2 regions of the Hydrogenophaga taeniospiralis genome follow, and region 2 is predicted to be linked to the other one. Evidence: predicted binding sites of a transcription regulator. Region 2 holds the regulator's gene; the other holds the start of a gene.
What was found. Region 2 encodes LexA, which represses DNA repair genes until DNA is damaged. Its sites were predicted from a motif close to ACTGTATNNNNATACAGT; they were not measured.
Positions count from the first base shown of each region.

Region 1: the regulator LexA is predicted to act here: its motif matches at 5,887-5,904, upstream of KIH07_RS14280 (DNA topoisomerase IV subunit B).

Region 1 is NZ_JAHBAG010000001.1:2,968,149-2,976,923, forward strand. It holds gene KIH07_RS14245 (cupin domain-containing protein) at 1-535, shown strand, start outside; gene KIH07_RS14250 (hypothetical protein) at 563-1,081, shown strand; gene KIH07_RS25550 (hypothetical protein) at 1,109-1,603, shown strand; gene bamC (outer membrane protein assembly factor BamC) at 1,708-2,805, opposite strand; gene dapA (4-hydroxy-tetrahydrodipicolinate synthase) at 2,879-3,766, opposite strand; gene KIH07_RS14270 (class I SAM-dependent methyltransferase) at 3,846-4,400, opposite strand; gene KIH07_RS25380 (hypothetical protein) at 4,401-4,529, opposite strand; gene KIH07_RS14275 (MFS transporter) at 4,526-5,770, opposite strand; gene KIH07_RS14280 (DNA topoisomerase IV subunit B) at 5,938-7,908, shown strand; gene KIH07_RS14285 (lytic transglycosylase domain-containing protein) at 7,905-8,666, shown strand; gene parC (DNA topoisomerase IV subunit A) at 8,690-8,775, shown strand, end outside.
Region 2 is NZ_JAHBAG010000001.1:3,277,639-3,286,413, reverse strand. It holds gene lpxK (tetraacyldisaccharide 4'-kinase) at 1-449, shown strand, start outside; gene KIH07_RS15730 (Trm112 family protein) at 488-694, shown strand; gene kdsB (3-deoxy-manno-octulosonate cytidylyltransferase) at 691-1,485, shown strand; gene adk (adenylate kinase) at 1,632-2,288, shown strand; gene lexA (transcriptional repressor LexA) at 2,504-3,190, shown strand; gene KIH07_RS15710 (hypothetical protein) at 3,326-3,706, shown strand; gene KIH07_RS15705 (D-2-hydroxyacid dehydrogenase family protein) at 3,824-4,831, shown strand; gene KIH07_RS15700 (hypothetical protein) at 4,908-6,833, opposite strand; gene KIH07_RS15695 (3-hydroxyacyl-CoA dehydrogenase) at 7,024-8,544, shown strand; gene KIH07_RS15690 (oxepin-CoA hydrolase, alternative type) at 8,675-8,775, shown strand, end outside.

The sequences.
Region 1 (8,775 bases), 310 kb from region 2:
CGTGGCCGTGGGCGACGACTGCATGACCTACTCCATCGGTTTTCGCGTGCCGCAGCGCGGCGGTCTCGCGGGTGAGCTGTTGCAGCGCATGGCCGACGAGTTCGACGACACCACGCTCTACCGGGACCCGGACCAGGCCGCGACCGACACACCGGCCGCCATGCCTCCGGCCCTGGAGGCCTTTGCCGCCGACGCGCTGCAGCGGCTGCTGGCCGAGCGCCAGTCGCTGGCCTGCGCGCTGGGCGAGGTCATGACCGAGCCCAAACCCAAGGTCTGGTTCGAAGAGCCGCAGCACGACTGGGTGCCTGGTGCGCTGACGCTGGACCGGCGCACCCGCATGATGTACGACGCGCGCCATGTGTTCATCAACGGCGAGGGCTTTCGTGCCGCTGGGGCCGACGCCCGGCTGATGCGCAGCCTGGCCGACACGCGCTGCCTGGGCGCGCGGCAGGTGGCGCTGGCCAGCCCCGCCGCGCTGGCGCTGCTGCAGGACTGGTTTGAGGCCGGCTGGCTGCACTGCGCACCGACAGCCTGAGTTCATCCTTCTTCAGGAGGTCTCCACATGACCCACAGCGATGGCAACAGCGAACCGGTTCCGCAGGCCCTGCCCGTGGGGCGCATCGAGGGCCGGGAGGCCTTTGCCGGGCTGATCCGGCAGGCGCTGGCCTGCGCGGCGCGCGAAGGCTGGCCGCAGCTCGTGCTGAGCGACCCCGACTTCGCCGACTGGCCCCTGGGTGAGCGCGCGGTGGTGGACTCGCTGCAGGCCTGGTCCGGCCGTGGCCGGCACATCCAGTTCATGGCGCGCGACTTCGCGCCCTTGCGGCAGCTGCATCCGCGCCTGGTGCAATGGCGCACGACCTGGTCACACCTGGTGGAGGCCCATGCCTGCACGGGCGCCACTGGGGCCGACCTTCCCAGTGCGATCTGGTCACCGGGCTGGACCCTGGAACGGCTCGATGTGCTGCGCTGCACCCTGGTGGCCAGCGACGACGCCGAGCGGCGGGTGGCGCTGCGCGAGCGGCTTGATGCCTGCTGGCACAAGGGCAGCCCCTCGTTCGCTGCGACCACCCTGGGTTTGTGACGAATCGCTCTTTGGCAACAGATGGTTGTGAGAAAAAGAAAAAAGTTGATAGGGGTAAATGGGGATGGTTTTTTGAACCTATCATTGATCTCCAGTCGGGAGACCGCACAACGGTTGTCTGACTGGGTCAATCAATCCCGGATGCCGCATTCGGTTTTTTTTTGGTTGATTCACAAAAATCGAAATGAATGTTTGTCTGTCTCATCCATAGGAATTGATGCCATGAAAAAAACCCTCCTGCTCGCCAGTCTGCTTGCCGCGATGGCCCTGACCGCTTGCGGTAAAAAAGAAGAAGCTGCTGTGGAAGCTCCGGCGCCTGCCGCAGCACCGGCCCCCGCTGACGCGGCACCGGCCCCGGCACCCGCTCCGACGCCTGCAGAAGCCGCAGGTGCTGCCGCTGACGCTGCCAAGGACGCCGCCGGAGCCACTGTCGATGCCGCGAAGGAAGCCGCTGACAAGGCCGCCGAAGCTGCCAAGGCCGCTACGGACGCCGCCAAGGAAGCCGTCAAGCCGGCGCAGTGATCCGGTTCCGAGGCACCTCGTCGTCGGTGCCCTGGACGTGAAAAAGCCGCCCGAGGGCGGCTTTTTCACGTCCGCGCTGCGCCGGACCGTAGCGCAGGCAGGGGTTATTTCAGGTCGTCGGCCAGCAATTGAATGATGCGCTGGGCGTTGGCCGTGGTGTCCGGCTGGCCCTGGGCATTGAGCACCGAGACGGTGCTGCTGGTGTCGTTGCCGCCGCGCACCACCACGCGGTATTTTGCCGGCGTGGGTTCGGCCGCGGAACCGCCGAACAGGCGCCCGAAGAAGCCCGGCTTCTTGGTGTCGGTGGTGGCGGTGGCCGGCACGTAGCGCACAAAGTAGACGCCCTGGGTGCGATCGCGGTCTTCCACGGTGAAGCCGGTGCGGTCCAGCGAGAGGCCCACGCGGCGCCAGGCGCGATCGAAACCATCTTCGAGCTGTACCACCGGCTGGTTGTTCACCGTGGCCACGCGGGCGGCGGCCTGAGGCGGTGCGGAGGCCGCGATGGCTTTGGACTGGACTTCGCTCACGCCGAGCTTGACCATCAGGCGCCGCAGGAATTCGGTTTCCAGTTCAACGTCGGACGGGCGCGGTTGCCAGATGGTCTGGTCTTTCTGGGTGCTGGTGTAGACCTCGATCATGCCCCGATGGCTGATGTAGATCTCGGTGCCGCCAGCGGGATTGCGCTCCAGCCGGGTGCGGAATTTGTCGCGTTCGCCGGTGGAATACAGGTTGTCGAACACCTTGCCGATGGTGGAGCGGATGAAATCCTGGGGCAGTTTGGCGCGGTTTTCGGCCCAGTCCGTTTCCATCACCCCCAGTTTTTCCTGGTCGAGTTCGAGCAGGAAACCGTTTTCCTGCCAGAAATCGCGCACCGGGCCCCAGAGCTTGTCGGCCGGTCGATCGATCACCAGCCAGCGCTGGTTGCCCGCGCGCTCGATGCGCACGTCGCCCACGCTGTTGACCGCGGTGGTGCTGTCCGACGCTTGGGCCGGCTGGGCCGACTGGTAGCCGCTGGCGGTGACCACCGAGCCCGGCACGTTGTAGCGCGAGTCCCGGCTGAGCTGGGTCAGGTCGGGCGGCACCTCCAGCGTGCTGCCGCGTTGCGCGGTCTTGTAGTCGATCTTGTCTTCCTGCAGCACGGAGCAACCCGTGGCCAGCGTCGCCGCCAGCGTGATCAGGCCAAGGCGGGCAAATGAAGGCATGGGGCTGGGTTTGTGAAGGTGCATGGTCTGGCTTTGCGGAAAAGGAAAAGCAGGAGAAAAGGCGTCGGCCCGCTCAATCGATCAGGCCGCTGTCTTTGAGCGCGGATTCAACCACAGGTTCAAAGGCGCGGGACATGGGGGTCAGCGGCAGGCGCATGGTTTCCGCGCACAGGCCCATGCGGGCCATGGCCCATTTCAGCGGGATCGGGTTGGCTTCGACGAACAGGTTCTTGTGCACCGGCATCAGCCGGAACTGGATGTCCATGGCCTTGCGAATGTCGCCCGAAATGGCGGCCATGCACAGCTCGTGCATCAGGCGCGGGGCGATGTTGGCCGTCACGCTGATGTTGCCCTGGCCGCCGCAGAGCATGAGCGCCACGGCGGTGGGGTCGTCACCCGAGTAGATGGCAAAGCCTTCCGGCGCTTCGCGGATCAGCCATTGCGCGCGTTCGATGTTGCCGGTGGCTTCCTTGATGCCAACGATGCCGGGCACCTGCGCCAGGCGCAGCGCCGTGTCGACCGACATGTCGGCCACGCTGCGGCCCGGCACGTTGTAAAGCACGACGGGCAGGTCGCCCGTGGCTTCGGCGATGGCCTTGAAGTGCTGGTACTGGCCTTCCTGGGTCGGCTTGTTGTAGTAGGGCACGACCTGCAGCTGGCAGTCGGCACCGACGCTGCGCGCGAACTTCGCCAGCTCGATGGCTTCGGCGGTGGAGTTGGCGCCGCAGCCGGCCATGATGGGCACGCGTTTGGCGGCCTGTTCGACCGCCACGCGGATGATCTCGCAGTGTTCTTCGACCGTGACGGTGGGCGATTCGCCCGTGGTGCCGACCACGCCGATGCAGTCGGTACCTTCGGCGATGTGCCAGTCGATGAGTTTGCGCAGGGTGGGGTAGTCCACGCTGCCGTCTTCTTGCATGGGCGTGACCAGGGCCACGATGCTGCCGGTGATGGGGTTCATAGCTAAAGGCTCAAGTGGTGGGCACCTGCGCAACGGCCGACCAAAGGGGCGGCGTCAGCGGGCGCACGAATCTGACATTCTACCCAGTGGCATCCAGCGGATACCGCTCGGGCAGACCCGGGAGATCCGGACGTTTTCGCACCGCCGCGATGCGCTGCACGAAGCGCTCGGGCCGGTCGATGAAGCCGTCCTCGAAGACCACCACGTGCAGGCCGGTTGTGGCCTGCAGCAGCTCGCCGGGGCGGAGCAGGAAATCGGGTCGTGACGGCTTGCCCACGGTCTCGTTTCCCTGGGCAAAGGTCTCGTAGATCAGCACGCCGCCCGGTGCCACGCTGGACACGATCTGCGCCAGCAGGGGGCGCCAGAGGTAGTTCGTCACCACCACCGCGTCGAACGTTTCGTCCGCGAAGGGCCAGGGGCCGTTCTCGATGTCGGCCTGCACCGCGCGCCCCAGCCCGGACACGGCTTCGATGGCTTCGGCCGAGCGGTCCACGCCCGTCACCGGATGGCCGCGCCCAGCGAGCCAACGCAGATGGCGGCCATGGCCGCAGGCCACGTCGAGCACCGACCCCGCGACGGGAACCAGATGCGACCAGCGCTGTACCCAGGCCGAGGGCGCTTCGGTGCCGTGCATCTAGAAACAGCTCCAGAGCTGGTCGGCCAGGTTCACGAGAAAGTCGGGCCGCTGGTAGAGCGCAAGGGTGCCCAGCAGGACCAACAGCACGCCGGCCCAGACCAGGGTCTTGAGCGCCAACGGTCTCATGCGGCCGCTCCCGCGCGCTGCGGGCCGCCGCGGACGATGGGCGACTCGCGCACCGGCAGATTGATCAGCGCGGCGAACACCCCCAGCGCGATCGAGATATACCAGACGACGTCGTAGCTGCCAGTGCGGTCGTACAGATAGCCACCCAGCCACACGCCCAGGAAACTGCCGATCTGGTGGCTGAAGAACACGAAGCCGCCCAGCATGGACAAATGCGCCACGCCAAAGATCTGCGCCACCACGGCGTTGGTCGGCGGCACGGTGGACAGCCACAGCACGCCCATGACGGCGGAAAACACATACACGCTGGCGGGCGAGAGCGGCACGATCAGGAAGATGCTGATGGCCACGGCCCGTGCCAGGTAGATGAAGGCCAGGATGTGGCGCTTGGCCATGCGCTGGCCCAGCGCGCCCGCGGCGTAGGTGCCGATCACGTTGAACAGGCCGATCAGCGCCAGCGCGTAGCTCGCCACCTGGGGCGACAGGCCGTTGTCTTTCAGGTAGCTCGGCATGTGCACGCCGATGAACACCACCTGGAAGCCACAGACGAAATAGCCGGCCATCAAGAGCTGGAAGCTGCGGTAGCGAAACGCCTCGCGCAGCGCATGAAGAATGGTCTGTTCGCGCCGGGGCGGCGAACCTCCCGCAAAGCCCGGTTCGCGCAGGCCCATGGCCAGCGGCATGATGAGCAGGACCGCGGCGCCCAGGAACAGCAGCGCTTCCTGCCAGCCGAAGCGGCTGATGAGCCAGCCCTCGATCGGCACCATCAGGAACTGGCCGAACGAGCCGGCCGCGGCCGCCACGCCCATGGCCCAGGAGCGCTTGTCGGCCGGGATCTGGCGCCCGATCACGCCGTAGATCACGGCGTAGGTGGTACCCGCCTGGGCCGCACCGATCAGGATGCCGGCGGTCAGCGCAAAGCCGACCGGGCTGGTGGACCAGGCCATGCCGGCCAGGCCCAGCGCGTAGAGCACCGCGCCTCCCAGCAGCACGCGCATGGCGCCAAAACGGTCGGCCGCCATGCCGGCGAAGATGCCGAACACCCCCCAGGACAGGTTCTGGATCGCCAGCGCAAAGGCGAAGGTCTCGCGCGTCCAGCCCTGGGCCGTGGTGACGGGCTGCAGCCACAGGCCGAAGCCGTGGCGGATGCCCATGGAGAGGGTGACGATGAAGGCACCGCAGGCGAGCACCTGGAGGGTCGAGAGTCGGGGCGCGGGGGTGGTGGCCAATGGCGATGTCATCCCGAGACTGTAGCGAATCCGCTCATTTCGCGGGTGTCACCCCGGCGCGTGGGGTCATGAAATCGGCGGCCCCGATTGATGCGCGGAACGAATCGCCGGAGATGGCGGGTGTTTCCTCTGTATTTGCATCCAGTGGTTTTTGATCGGGGCGCATACAATCCGCCCCCATGGCGACCCAATCTCCCAACGAATATTCCGAAGGCTCGATCCGCGTCCTCAAGGGACTGGAGCCGGTCAAACAGCGGCCGGGCATGTACACCCGCACCGACAACCCGCTGCACATCATCCAGGAAGTGCTGGACAACGCGGCCGACGAAGCGCTGGCCGGATTCGGCAAAAAGATCAAGGTCACGCTGCACACCGACCACTCGGTGAGCGTGGAAGACGACGGCCGTGGCATTCCCTTCGGCCTGCACCCGGAAGAAAAGGCCCCGGTGGTCGAGCTTGTGTTCACCCGGCTGCACGCCGGTGGCAAGTTCGACAAGGGCAAGGGCGGCGCCTACAGCTTCTCGGGTGGCCTGCACGGCGTGGGCGTGTCGGTCACCAACGCGCTCTCGACCCGGCTCGAAGTCACCAGCTTCCGCGAAGGCCAGGTCGCCAAACTCGCGTTTTCCGCGGGTGACGTGATCGAGCAACTGGTGATCACGCCCAAAGGCGAGGGCGACCGCAAGCAGGGCACCACGGTGCGCGCCTGGCCCGATGGCAAGTACTTCGAGTCCGCCGCCCTGCCCATGACCGAGCTCACCCACCTGCTGCGCAGCAAGGCGGTGCTGATGCCGGGCGTGACGGTGACCCTGGTCAACGAGAAGACCAAAGACACCCAGACCTGGCTCTACAAGGGCGGCCTGCGCGACTACCTGCAGCAGACGCTCAACGGCGAACCGGTGATTCCGCTGTTTGAGGGCGAAGGCTTTGCCGACGCCAAGGACGACACCTTCGCCGACGGCGAGGGCGCTGCCTGGTGCGTGGCCTTCACCGAAGACGGCCAGCCGGTGCGCGAGAGCTACGTCAACCTGATCCCCACCAGCGCCGGCGGCACGCACGAAAGCGGCCTGCGCGACGGCCTGTTCCAGGCGGTCAAGGGCTTCATCGAGCTGCACGCGCTGCTGCCCAAGGGCGTGAAGCTGCTGCCCGAAGACGTGTTTGCCCGCGCTTCGTATGTGTTGAGCGCCAAGGTGCTGGACCCGCAGTTCCAGGGCCAGATCAAGGAGCGCCTGAACTCGCGCGATGCGGTGCGACTGGTTGGCAGCTTCGTGCGCCCGGCGCTCGAACTCTGGCTCAACCAGCACGTGGACTACGGCAAGAAGCTCGCCGAACTCGCCATCAAGGCCGCGCAGTTCCGCCAGAAGGCCGGCCAGAAGGTCGAAAAGCGCAAGGGCTCGGGCGTGGCCGTGTTGCCCGGCAAGCTGACCGACTGCGAAAGCAAAGACCTGGCGCACAACGAGGTGTTCCTGGTCGAGGGCGACTCGGCCGGCGGCAGCGCCAAGATGGGCCGCGACAAGGAAAGCCAGGCCATCCTGCCGCTGCGCGGCAAGGTGCTCAACACCTGGGAGGTCGAGCGCGACCGCCTGTTCGCCAACAACGAGATCCACGACATCGCGGTCGCCATCGGCGTGGACCCGCACGGCCCGCTGGACACGCCCGACATGAGCGGCCTGCGCTACGGCAAGGTCTGCATCCTGAGTGACGCCGACGTGGACGGCTCGCACATCCAGGTGCTGCTGCTCACGCTGTTCTTCCGCCATTTCCCCAAGCTGATCGAGGCCGGCCATGTGTACGTGGCGCGCCCGCCGCTGTTCCGCGTGGACGTGCCCGCGCGTGGCAAGAAGCCCGCGAGCAAGCAGTACGCGCTGGACGAGGGCGAGCTGCACGCCATCCTGGACAAGGCCGAGAAAGACGGCGTGGTGCGCGACAAGTGCCAGATCAGCCGTTTCAAGGGCCTGGGTGAGATGAACGCCGAGCAGCTCTGGGACACCACGCTCAACCCCGATACCCGCCGCCTGATGCAGGTCAACCTGGGCACGCTGGATTTCGCCGGCACCGAAGCCCTGATCACCAAGCTCATGGGCAAGGGCGAGGCCGCGTCGCGCCGCGAGCTGATGGAGCTGCACGGCGATTCGGTGGAGGTGGACGTTTGAGCCGCAACACACTCCGTTGGCCCCGGGCCCTGGCGTTGGGGTGGCTGCTGGTGTGGGCGCTGGGATGGTCCGCGCCCGCCGCAGCGGAAATCTGGGGCTATGTGGACAAGCGCGGCGTGTCGCACTTCGCCGACCACCAGGTGGACCGGCGTTACGAGCTGTTCTACGGCGGCGGTGCCCGGTCCGCGGGCGTGTCACGGGAACTGCCGCGTGGGGACGCCCATGCCTCACCCAGCGTGCAGGCGGTTTTTCAGGTTTCCACCTCGTACAAGGCGGTGCGCCACCTGATCCGCGAGGCGGCCACGGCGTACGGGCTGGAATACGAGCTGCTCAAGGCGGTGATCGCCACCGAATCGGGGTTCAATGCCCATGCGGTCAGCCCCAAGGGCGCCATCGGCCTGATGCAACTCATGCCCGACACCGCGCAGCGCTTTGGCGTGAAAGCCAGAGCCAATGAATCGCTGCAGGAGCGCCTGACCGATCCGCGCACCAATCTGCAGGCGGGCGCGCGTTACCTGGCCTGGCTGCTGAAGTATTTCGACGGCCAGACCGAGCTGGCGCTGGCGGCCTACAACGCCGGCGAGGGCGCGGTGCTGCGCGCCGGGCGCCAGATCCCGAACTACCGGGAAACCCAGAACTATGTGCGCAAGGTGACACAACTGCGGCAATCGCTGCAGCCGCCGCGCGCCCTGAGCCAGCGCTATGTGCCGGAGCCCGCAGACATGCAGGCCAGGGCCCAGACACCCGCGCCGCTCTGAACCGGATTCACGCAACAGACTTCATGGACACCATCAACCCCGAACTCCCGCTGGACACCCCAGAAGACAACGACAACCTCGCGGCTTACGCCCAACGCGCCTACCTCGA
Region 2 (8,775 bases):
GCCGAGAAGACCATCCCGCCACCGGGGTTCCATCGACTGCGGGGGTGCCCGTGTTCCATGCGGTGCGCCGCTTGGCGGACCACGCCGTGGGTGCTGGCGATCAGCGGATATCCCTTGAGGCGCTTCAAGGCCAGGCCCTGACCGCCGTGGCTGGCATTGCCCGACCCCCGGTGTTTTTCGACATGCTGCGCGCACGCGGACTCACGCTGACCCGTGAGGTGGCGCTGCCCGATCATGCGGATCAGGCGGCCTACGAAGCCCTGCTGACACCCCCGGCCACCACGGTGGTGTGTACCGAGAAGGATGCGGTCAAGCTGTTTGCCCTGCGTCCCGACGGTGCAACTCAGGTCCGTGCCGATGTCTGGGCGATACCGCTGGAACTCGCGCCCGAGCCCGCATTTTTCGCCGCCGTCGATGCGCATCTGGCTCGTCTGAAAACCCGGCACTGAGACGCATGGCCCGTGCCGGCCGCGACTATCATCGCGGCATGGACACCAAACTGCTTGAACTGCTGGTCTGCCCGGTCACCAAAGGCCCCCTGATCTACGACCGCGAGAAACAGGAACTGCTCTCACGCAGCGCGCGTCTGGCCTATCCGGTGCGCGATGGCATCCCTATCCTGCTCGAACACGTGGCCCGCACCCTGACCGAGGAAGAAGCGGCCCGTCCACCGGCTCCCACACCGCTTCCATGAGCCGCCCCGCCGAGAACACGGGCTTCACCGTCCTGATCCCGGCCCGGCTGTCGTCGAGCCGCCTGCCCGACAAGCCCCTGGCCGACATCGCAGGCCTGCCCATGGTGGTGCGCGTGGCCCAGCGCGCGCGGTTGAGCCACGCCACCCGCTGCGTGGTGGCCGCGGACGATGCCCGCATCGTGCAGGCCTGCGAGGCCCATGGCATCCCGGTCCTGCTGACCCGCACCGATCACCCTTCGGGCAGCGACCGCCTGGCCGAAGCCTGCTCCCTGCTCGGTCTGGCCGACGATGAAACGGTGGTCAACGTGCAGGGCGACGAGCCACTGATCGAGCCCGCGCTGATCAACGCGGTGGCGGCCGAACTCCAGCGCCGCCCCGACTGTGTCATGAGCACCGCCGCGCACCCTGTGGACTCCATGGCCGACTTCCTCAATCCCAATGTGGTCAAAGTGGTGCTGGACCGGGCCCAGACCGCGCTGTACTTCAGCCGGGCACCCATCGCCTGGTGGCGCGACGGCATGGCGGCGCTGGATGGGGCTGCGCTGAACAACACCCTCCCCTCGCCGGCGCCGTTGCGCCACATCGGCATCTACGGTTACCGCGCCGGCTTTCTGCGCCGATTCCCCGGGCTGGAACCCGCACCACTGGAAATCACGGAGTCGCTGGAACAGCTGCGTGTGCTCTGGCACGGCGAGCGCATTGCGGTGCATCTGAGCCCGATGGCGCCCGGGCCCGGCGTGGACACCGCACAAGACCTGGAACGGGTCCGCGCCCTGCTCGGCGCACGCTGATTTCACGCTCAAAACCGGCCCGCTGGCTGTAAGCCGGGGCCCGGGATGCCCGTGCTATCCTCGACCGGTCGCCCCCGGCTCCCGGCCCAGGGGGCCGCCACGAGAGACACGTGGCCTCCGCATTGAAACTCTGAAAAAGGAACGTGATGAGACTGATTCTGTTGGGCGCTCCGGGTGCCGGCAAAGGAACGCAAGCCACTTTCATCTGCCAGAAATACGGCATTCCCCAAATCTCCACGGGCGACATGCTGCGCGCCGCCGTCAAGGCCGGCACGCCGCTGGGCCAACAGGCCAAGGCCGTCATGGAATCGGGCGCCCTGGTGAGCGACGATCTCATCATCAATCTGGTCAAGGAACGCATCGCCCAGCCCGACTGCGCCAATGGGTTCCTGTTCGACGGTTTTCCCCGCACCATCCCGCAAGCCGACGCCATGAAGGCCGCCGGCGTGAAACTGGACTACGTGCTCGAAATCGACGTGCCGTTCGACGCCATCATCGAGCGCATGAGCGGCCGCCGTTCGCACCCTGCCTCGGGCCGCACCTACCACGTCAAATTCAATCCGCCCAAAGTGGCCGGCCTCGATGACGTGACCGGTGAGCCGCTGATCCAGCGCGAGGACGACAAGGAAGAAACTGTCCGGAAGCGCCTGGAGGTCTACAGCGCACAAACCCGCCCGCTGGTGGACTACTACAGCAACTGGGCCAAAACCGATGCCGCTGCCGCGCCCAAATACCGCGCCATCAGCGGCATGGGTTCGGTGGACGACATCACCACCCGCGCCTTTGCGGCCTTGTCGGCGTAAGTCCGACACCACCCCGCCCCAAGCCCGGCCCGACGCCGGGCTTTTTGTTGTCCGCTCTCTTTTCAATCCTCGCTTGCAAAGACTTTGAAACTGGTTAAAAATACAGCCACTGGATAAGAAGACAGTTCCATCCGACACCATTCGCGCCGGAGCTGCTTTCCGCCCCTTTTGCTGCACATTCCTGCCTGCGCCCGACGCCCTACAAGAGGTATTCCATGATCGAGTCTGCGTTCTATCCGCCCAAGCTCACGGCCCGCCAGCAACAGATTCTGGAACTCATCCAGAGCGCCATTGCGCGCACCGGCGCGCCACCCACCCGGGCCGAGATCGCCACCGAACTGGGGTTCAAGTCGGCCAATGCGGCCGAAGAGCATCTGCAGGCACTGGCGCGCAAAGGCGTGATCGAGCTGGTCAGCGGCACCTCGCGCGGCATCCGGCTGCGCAGCGAAGACCTCCAGTCCATCAACGAATCGCGTGGGCGCCAGATGACGCTGCCCCTACCCAGTCTGTCGCAGTTGATGCTGCCCCTGATTGGCCGTGTTGCGGCGGGCTCGCCCATCCTGGCCCAAGAACATGTCGATCAAACCTACCATGTCGAACGCAGCCTGTTCCAGCACACGCCCGACTACCTGCTCAAGGTACGCGGCATGTCCATGCGGGACGTGGGCATCATCGACGGCGATCTGCTCGCCGTGCAGGCCACCAAAGAGGCCAAGAATGGCCAGATCGTGGTGGCCAGGTTGGGCGACGATGTGACCGTCAAGCGCTTCATGCGGCGCCAGCATTTGATCGAGCTGCACGCCGAAAACCCGGACTACAAGACCATCGTGGTCGAACCGGGCGAACCCTTTGAAATCGAAGGCCTGGCTGTCGGCCTGATCCGCAACAGTTTCCAGATCTGACCCACCGGGTCCATGTCGCCTCAGCAGGTGGCGGGCGTTTGGCCGGGCTCGTGAAATTTACGGGCCCGGCACATCCCTGCGCTGGCGGCCCCACTCGCAATCCTGCCTGTGTTCAACCCCTTTTTGGAGTTTCGCATGGGAATCCGCTTCACCACCAACACCTGGCGCGCACCGTTGCAGTTGATCGACTGCTGGTTGCCGGCTGCCCCACAACGCCCGTCCACACCGCGCACCATGTCGCAGGTGGTGCGGCATTTCACCCGCGCAGGCTGGCTGGGCCGTGCCATGGATGTTTCGGCCCCTGCCGCCAACAACCGCATGGCCACAGGCAACAGAGCCATTCAGCCGCCAGTTGCCCACCGTGCCTGTCACGTGCGAGTGCTCCGTTCGGACGGCGCATCCGCCAGCGACCGCAACAGTCCGCGCCTGGTGATTTCGGGCCGCATCAGCGATGTGTGCGCCGAACTCGACCGACTGGCCGCGCTGGAGCATCAAGCCGAGACCCGCCCCACCTGAGCCGAGATCGGTTCCGCCGCCCCCGATCTTTGCCGCATCCTCGCTGTGTTGATCGGGGCCAGATCGCAGGGCATGTTCCGGTGCGGTAAGGCATGACCATGCGGGCACAATAGCCCCATGAATATTGTGATCCTCGATGACTACCAGGACGTGGTCCGCAAGCTGCGTTGCGCCGAAAAGCTCGAGGCCTATCCGGCCAAGGTCTTCACCAACACCGTCAAAGGCGTGGGGCAGCTGTCCATCCGTTTGCGCGACGCCGACGTGCTGGTGTTGATCCGGGAGAGAACCCAGATCACCCGCCAACTGGTCGAAAAACTGCCAAAGCTCAAGCTCATCGCGCAGACCGGTCGGGTCGGTGGGCACATCGATGTCAATGCCTGCACCGAACGGGGCATTGCCGTCGCCGAGGGCGTGGGCGCGCCCTTTGCCACGGCCGAGTTGACCTGGGCCCTGATCATGGCCTCCATGCGGCGCATTCCCCAGTACGTGGCCAACCTGAAGCATGGCGCCTGGCAACAGGCCGGCCTGAAGTCGTCGTCCATGCCTGTCAACTTTGGGGTGGGCATGGTGCTCAGAGGCAAAACCCTGGGGGTCTGGAGCTACGGCCGCATTGGCCAGCTGGTGGCCGGGTACGGCCGGGCCTTTGGCATGCGGGTGATCGTGTGGGGCAGCGAGGCCTCAAGGCAGCGGGCCTCGGCCGATGGCTACGAAACCGCGAAAGACAAGATCGATCTCTTCGAGTCTTCCGACGTGCTGACGCTGCATCTGCGGCTGGGTGAAACCAACGCCTGCAGCGTCACGCTGGAGGACCTGTCCCGCATGAAGCCAACCTCGTTGCTGGTGAACACCTCCCGCGCCGAGCTTCTTGAACCCGAAGCCCTGCTGGCGGCCCTGAACCGTGGCCGTCCTGGCATGGCCGCCGTGGACGTGTTCGAGTCCGAACCGATCCTGCAGGGCCACGCACTGCTGCGTCTGGAGAACTGCATCTGCACGCCACACATTGGTTATGTCGAGCAGGAGAGCTATGAAACCTATTTCGCGTCCGCGTTTGACAACGTGGTCAGCTACATCAAAGGCACGCCGACCAACATCGTCAACCCGGGTGCGCTGCAGGTGCGCCGCTGAAGCATCGACGAACGCCGGGGATTCCCCCGGACATAAAAAACGCCGGACTGACCCAGCGTTTTCTTTTTTTCCGACGTCACTTCTTCTGGTCGGCCGGTTTGTTCTGCGACTCCCCGTCGGGGGGCATGAAGTCCAGAACCTCAAAATCGATCAGATTGCCCTCGGCGGCCTTGAACAAGGGATCACCGGGCGCAGGCACCGGTTGAGCGGACGGCTCCACCGGCGCTGCGATCTCGGGCAGTGAAGCCTCAAAGGCAGACACCTCGGCCAGTTCGTCCAGATCCACATCCAGCCCCAGGCGCGGTGAGATCGGTGGTGCCAGATCCAGTGGCTCGGTCTGGCGGTCAAACACAGACGCGGCCAGCGCCTTGCGGCCCGCTGCTTTGAGCGGTTGCATGGCCGTGTGATGAAAATCGTTGACGGGTTGAGGCGCATCCGGCTCGTGCTGGTTTATCTCCTTGGCAATCGCATGCAGCAACAGCAGCTCACGATAAGCCTCCAGATCGAAAACCTCGGCTTCCGTGTCGTTGTGCTCTTTGAAAATCGACTGTTCGATCACTTCCAGCACCTTGGGACCTGGCCACAGCGCCTGGATACGGCTGAACGCGGCCTCATACGCCTCCAGGCCACGGCTTTCATCGGTGTACTGATCAAACGGTGGTGCACCGGCGTTGAAAATGCGGTTGAACTCTTCGCGCAGCCCTTCGTAGTCCTTGCGACGGTTGAGCTTGTGGTACAGCTTGAACAGGTCCAGATAAGCCAGCGCGCTGGGCTCCTGGCTCTCAGTCAGGTGGTGGCGCAGCACCTGGATGGCCTGATCGTCCTCGCCCAGAGAGATGAAAAAATCGGCCTGCTGCTGCACATCGAACAGCTCTTCGGTCGCCACCGAACGGGAAACACCGATCAGACTCGGGGCGAACTCGCGTTTGTCCTTGGGCCTCAGTCCCGGCACGCTTTCAACACCCACCTCGGACAACGGGCTGTACTCATCGAACGAGGATTCCCGGTCAAGATTCAGATCGATGTCCAGGGACTCGTTCCTGGGAACGCCCGCGCGCACCACCGGACGCCTTTCGGCCTTGCTGGCGGCGCTGGGCGCCCACCAGGCTCTGGAAGCCTCGGAATCCGTGACCTGCCGGCCTTTGCGCCGCCACAGCATCAGCAACGCCAGCAGGGCCAGCAACAACAAGGCCCCGAGCAGGTACACCAGCCCGTTCAGATAACGCTGTGAACGGGCCTGTTCCAGGCGGGCATTGAGCTCGTTGATGACCGCTTTGCTCCGGGTTTCCTCCTCTCGCAGGCCCTTGGCCTCGGCCTCCAGCACCACCATCTTCCGGGCATCGCGCAGGATCTCCTCCGGCGACGCATTGATGGCTTTCCACAGCAAGCCGGCCGCGGCGCGCTCTTCCTCAGAAGCGGTCGGCTCGCTGAGCAGGGAGGGTGAAAGTCGGAGAACCGGATCGCGCTCGATGTTCAGGCTCAGGTCCAAGGGATCGAGTTGCAGACGCGGGCCGGTAGCTTGCGCGGGTTCCACCGGTCGACGCACCACGCTGGGGAGGCGGGGTCGGGCCGGTCGTGCGCCAGATGCGCCAGGACCGGTCGCCCTCGCGGCGGCATCCGACCGCCTCGCAGGCACCGCCGGTGCCGCTGCCCCCACGGGGACTCCGGCGACGGAAGAAGCCGACGGCAAGGCTTGTGCCGCTGCACGGGGCTGCGACGGGCCCGGCTCGGCCGCACCTCGGGCCGGTTCGCTGAGCAGGTCGGCCAGCAAGACGTAGCGACGTGTGAATGGCGTACCGCAACCCGCCCGCACCTGGATCGTGACAATGGGTTCGGTGACCGGCTCGCTCGACTGGATACGCACCGAAGCTTCGGCGTCGGGAGCGGATCTCTGGGGCGTGCTGCGCACCGATCCCGCAGAAACCCGGGCGTCGCCGTACAGCACTTCGGCCTGTATGCACAGCGCGGCGATATCCTCCCCCGGGCTCAACAGGGCTTGCACACGCACGTCCAGCGGACGCCCGATCACGGCCGCCCCACTGTGCCTTCCCAACGTTACCGCCGAACTGCTCAAAGCAGTTGATAGCAAAATACAGGCTGTCCAGATCTGGCGCACGTCAGAGACCCTTCATTTCTTTGTCGGAACATTCTGTCATAGCTTGTCGCGATTTCGACCCAAATAATACTTTCATATGCAATCTGTTTTCAGAACCGTCGGCGTCGTGGGCACCGGTGCCATGGGTCGTGGCATCGCTCAAATGAGTGCCCAGGCGGGCAGCGAGGTGCTGCTGTTTGATACCCAAGCCGGTGCCGCCGACGCCGCGTTGAACGCGTTGCGGGACACTTGGCAAAAGCTGCTGACCAAGGGAAAACTGGACCAGGCCGAGCACGATGCCTGCATTTCCCGCGTTCGCCTGGCCGATGCCTGGGAAGCCTTGGCCCCTTGCGATCTGGTGGTCGAGGCCATCGTTGAAAAGCTCGACATCAAGCAGCGCCTGTTCGCCGATCTGGAGAATCTGGTCGGGCCCAAAACGGTGCTTGCAAGCAACACCTCGTCGCTGTCGATCACGGCGATTGGCGCAGGGCTCAAGAGGCCCGGCCAACTGGCGGGTTTTCACTTTTTCAATCCTGTTCCCCTGATGCGGGTGGTGGAAGTCATTGCCGGCCTGAAGACGGACGCTGTCGTGTGCCAGCAACTCATGGATTACGCACGCCAGTTCGGACATACCCCTGTATCGGCACAAGACACCCCCGGCTTTATCGTGAACCACGCGGGTCGGGGCTATGGCACCGAGGCACTGCGTGTGGTTGGGGAAAAGGTGGCCGACTTCGCCACCATCGACCGCATCCTGAAAGACCAGGTGGGTTTCCGTCTCGGCCCGTTTGAGCTGATGGACCTGACCGCGCTGGACGTGTCGCACCCGGTGATGGAATCCATCTACCACCAGTACTTTGAAGAACCCCGCTACCGCCCCAGCGTGATCACGGCCCAGCGGCTGGCCGGTGGGGTGGTCGGGAAAAAAGTGGGTGAGGGCTTTTACAACTACGACAACGGCGCAGCGCAGATGCCTGCCGAGCCACCCGCGCCCGTGGTATCGGCGCTGCCGCCGGTCTGGGTTTCACCCAAGGCGGCTCGGCGCGCCGAGCTCTACCAGTTGCTGAAAAATCTGGGTGCCAGCATCGAAACCGCAGCGACGCCCTCCGCCAGCGCGCTGATTCTGGTGGCCCCACTGGGGCTGGACGTGACCACGCTGGCTGCGGTGGAGCGGCTGGACGCCACCCGCACGATCGGCATCGACATGATGCTGGACGATGCTTCCACGCGACGGCGGGTGCTGGCCACCAACCCGGCCACCCGCCCCGACATGCGCGATGCCGCCCACGCCCTGTTTGCCCGCGATGGCAAAGCGGTGAGCGTGATCCGTGACAGCGGTGGCTTCGTGACGCAGCGCGTGGTGGCCACCATCGTCAACATCGCCACCGACATGTGCCAACAGGGCATCTGCTCGCCGGCCGACCTGGACGTGGCGGTCACACTGGGTCTGGGCTACCCCATGGGACCGCTGGCCCTGGGGGACCGCATCGGCCCCACCAACGTGCTGGAGATCCTGTTCAACCTGCAGACGGTTTATGGCGATCCCCGCTACCGCCCGTCTCCCTGGCTGCGCCGACGCGGCGCGCTGGGCCTGAGCCTGACGCACGAGGAGGTGTAACCCCACCCTGCGCCGCTTCGCGTCTTCCCGCCAGGGGAGCACACCGACGGCTTGGCAAAGCCCGCTCCGTGGTGTGCGCTGGATGCCGTCACGCAACATCCCAACGATTCCTGAAAACGCCATACGCCTCATGACCGCCAGCCTCAAAAGCCACAGCCATGGCCAGACCATGGTGCTGACCATCAGCAACCCCGAGCACCGCAACGCCCTGGGGCCGGACCTGTACGCCGC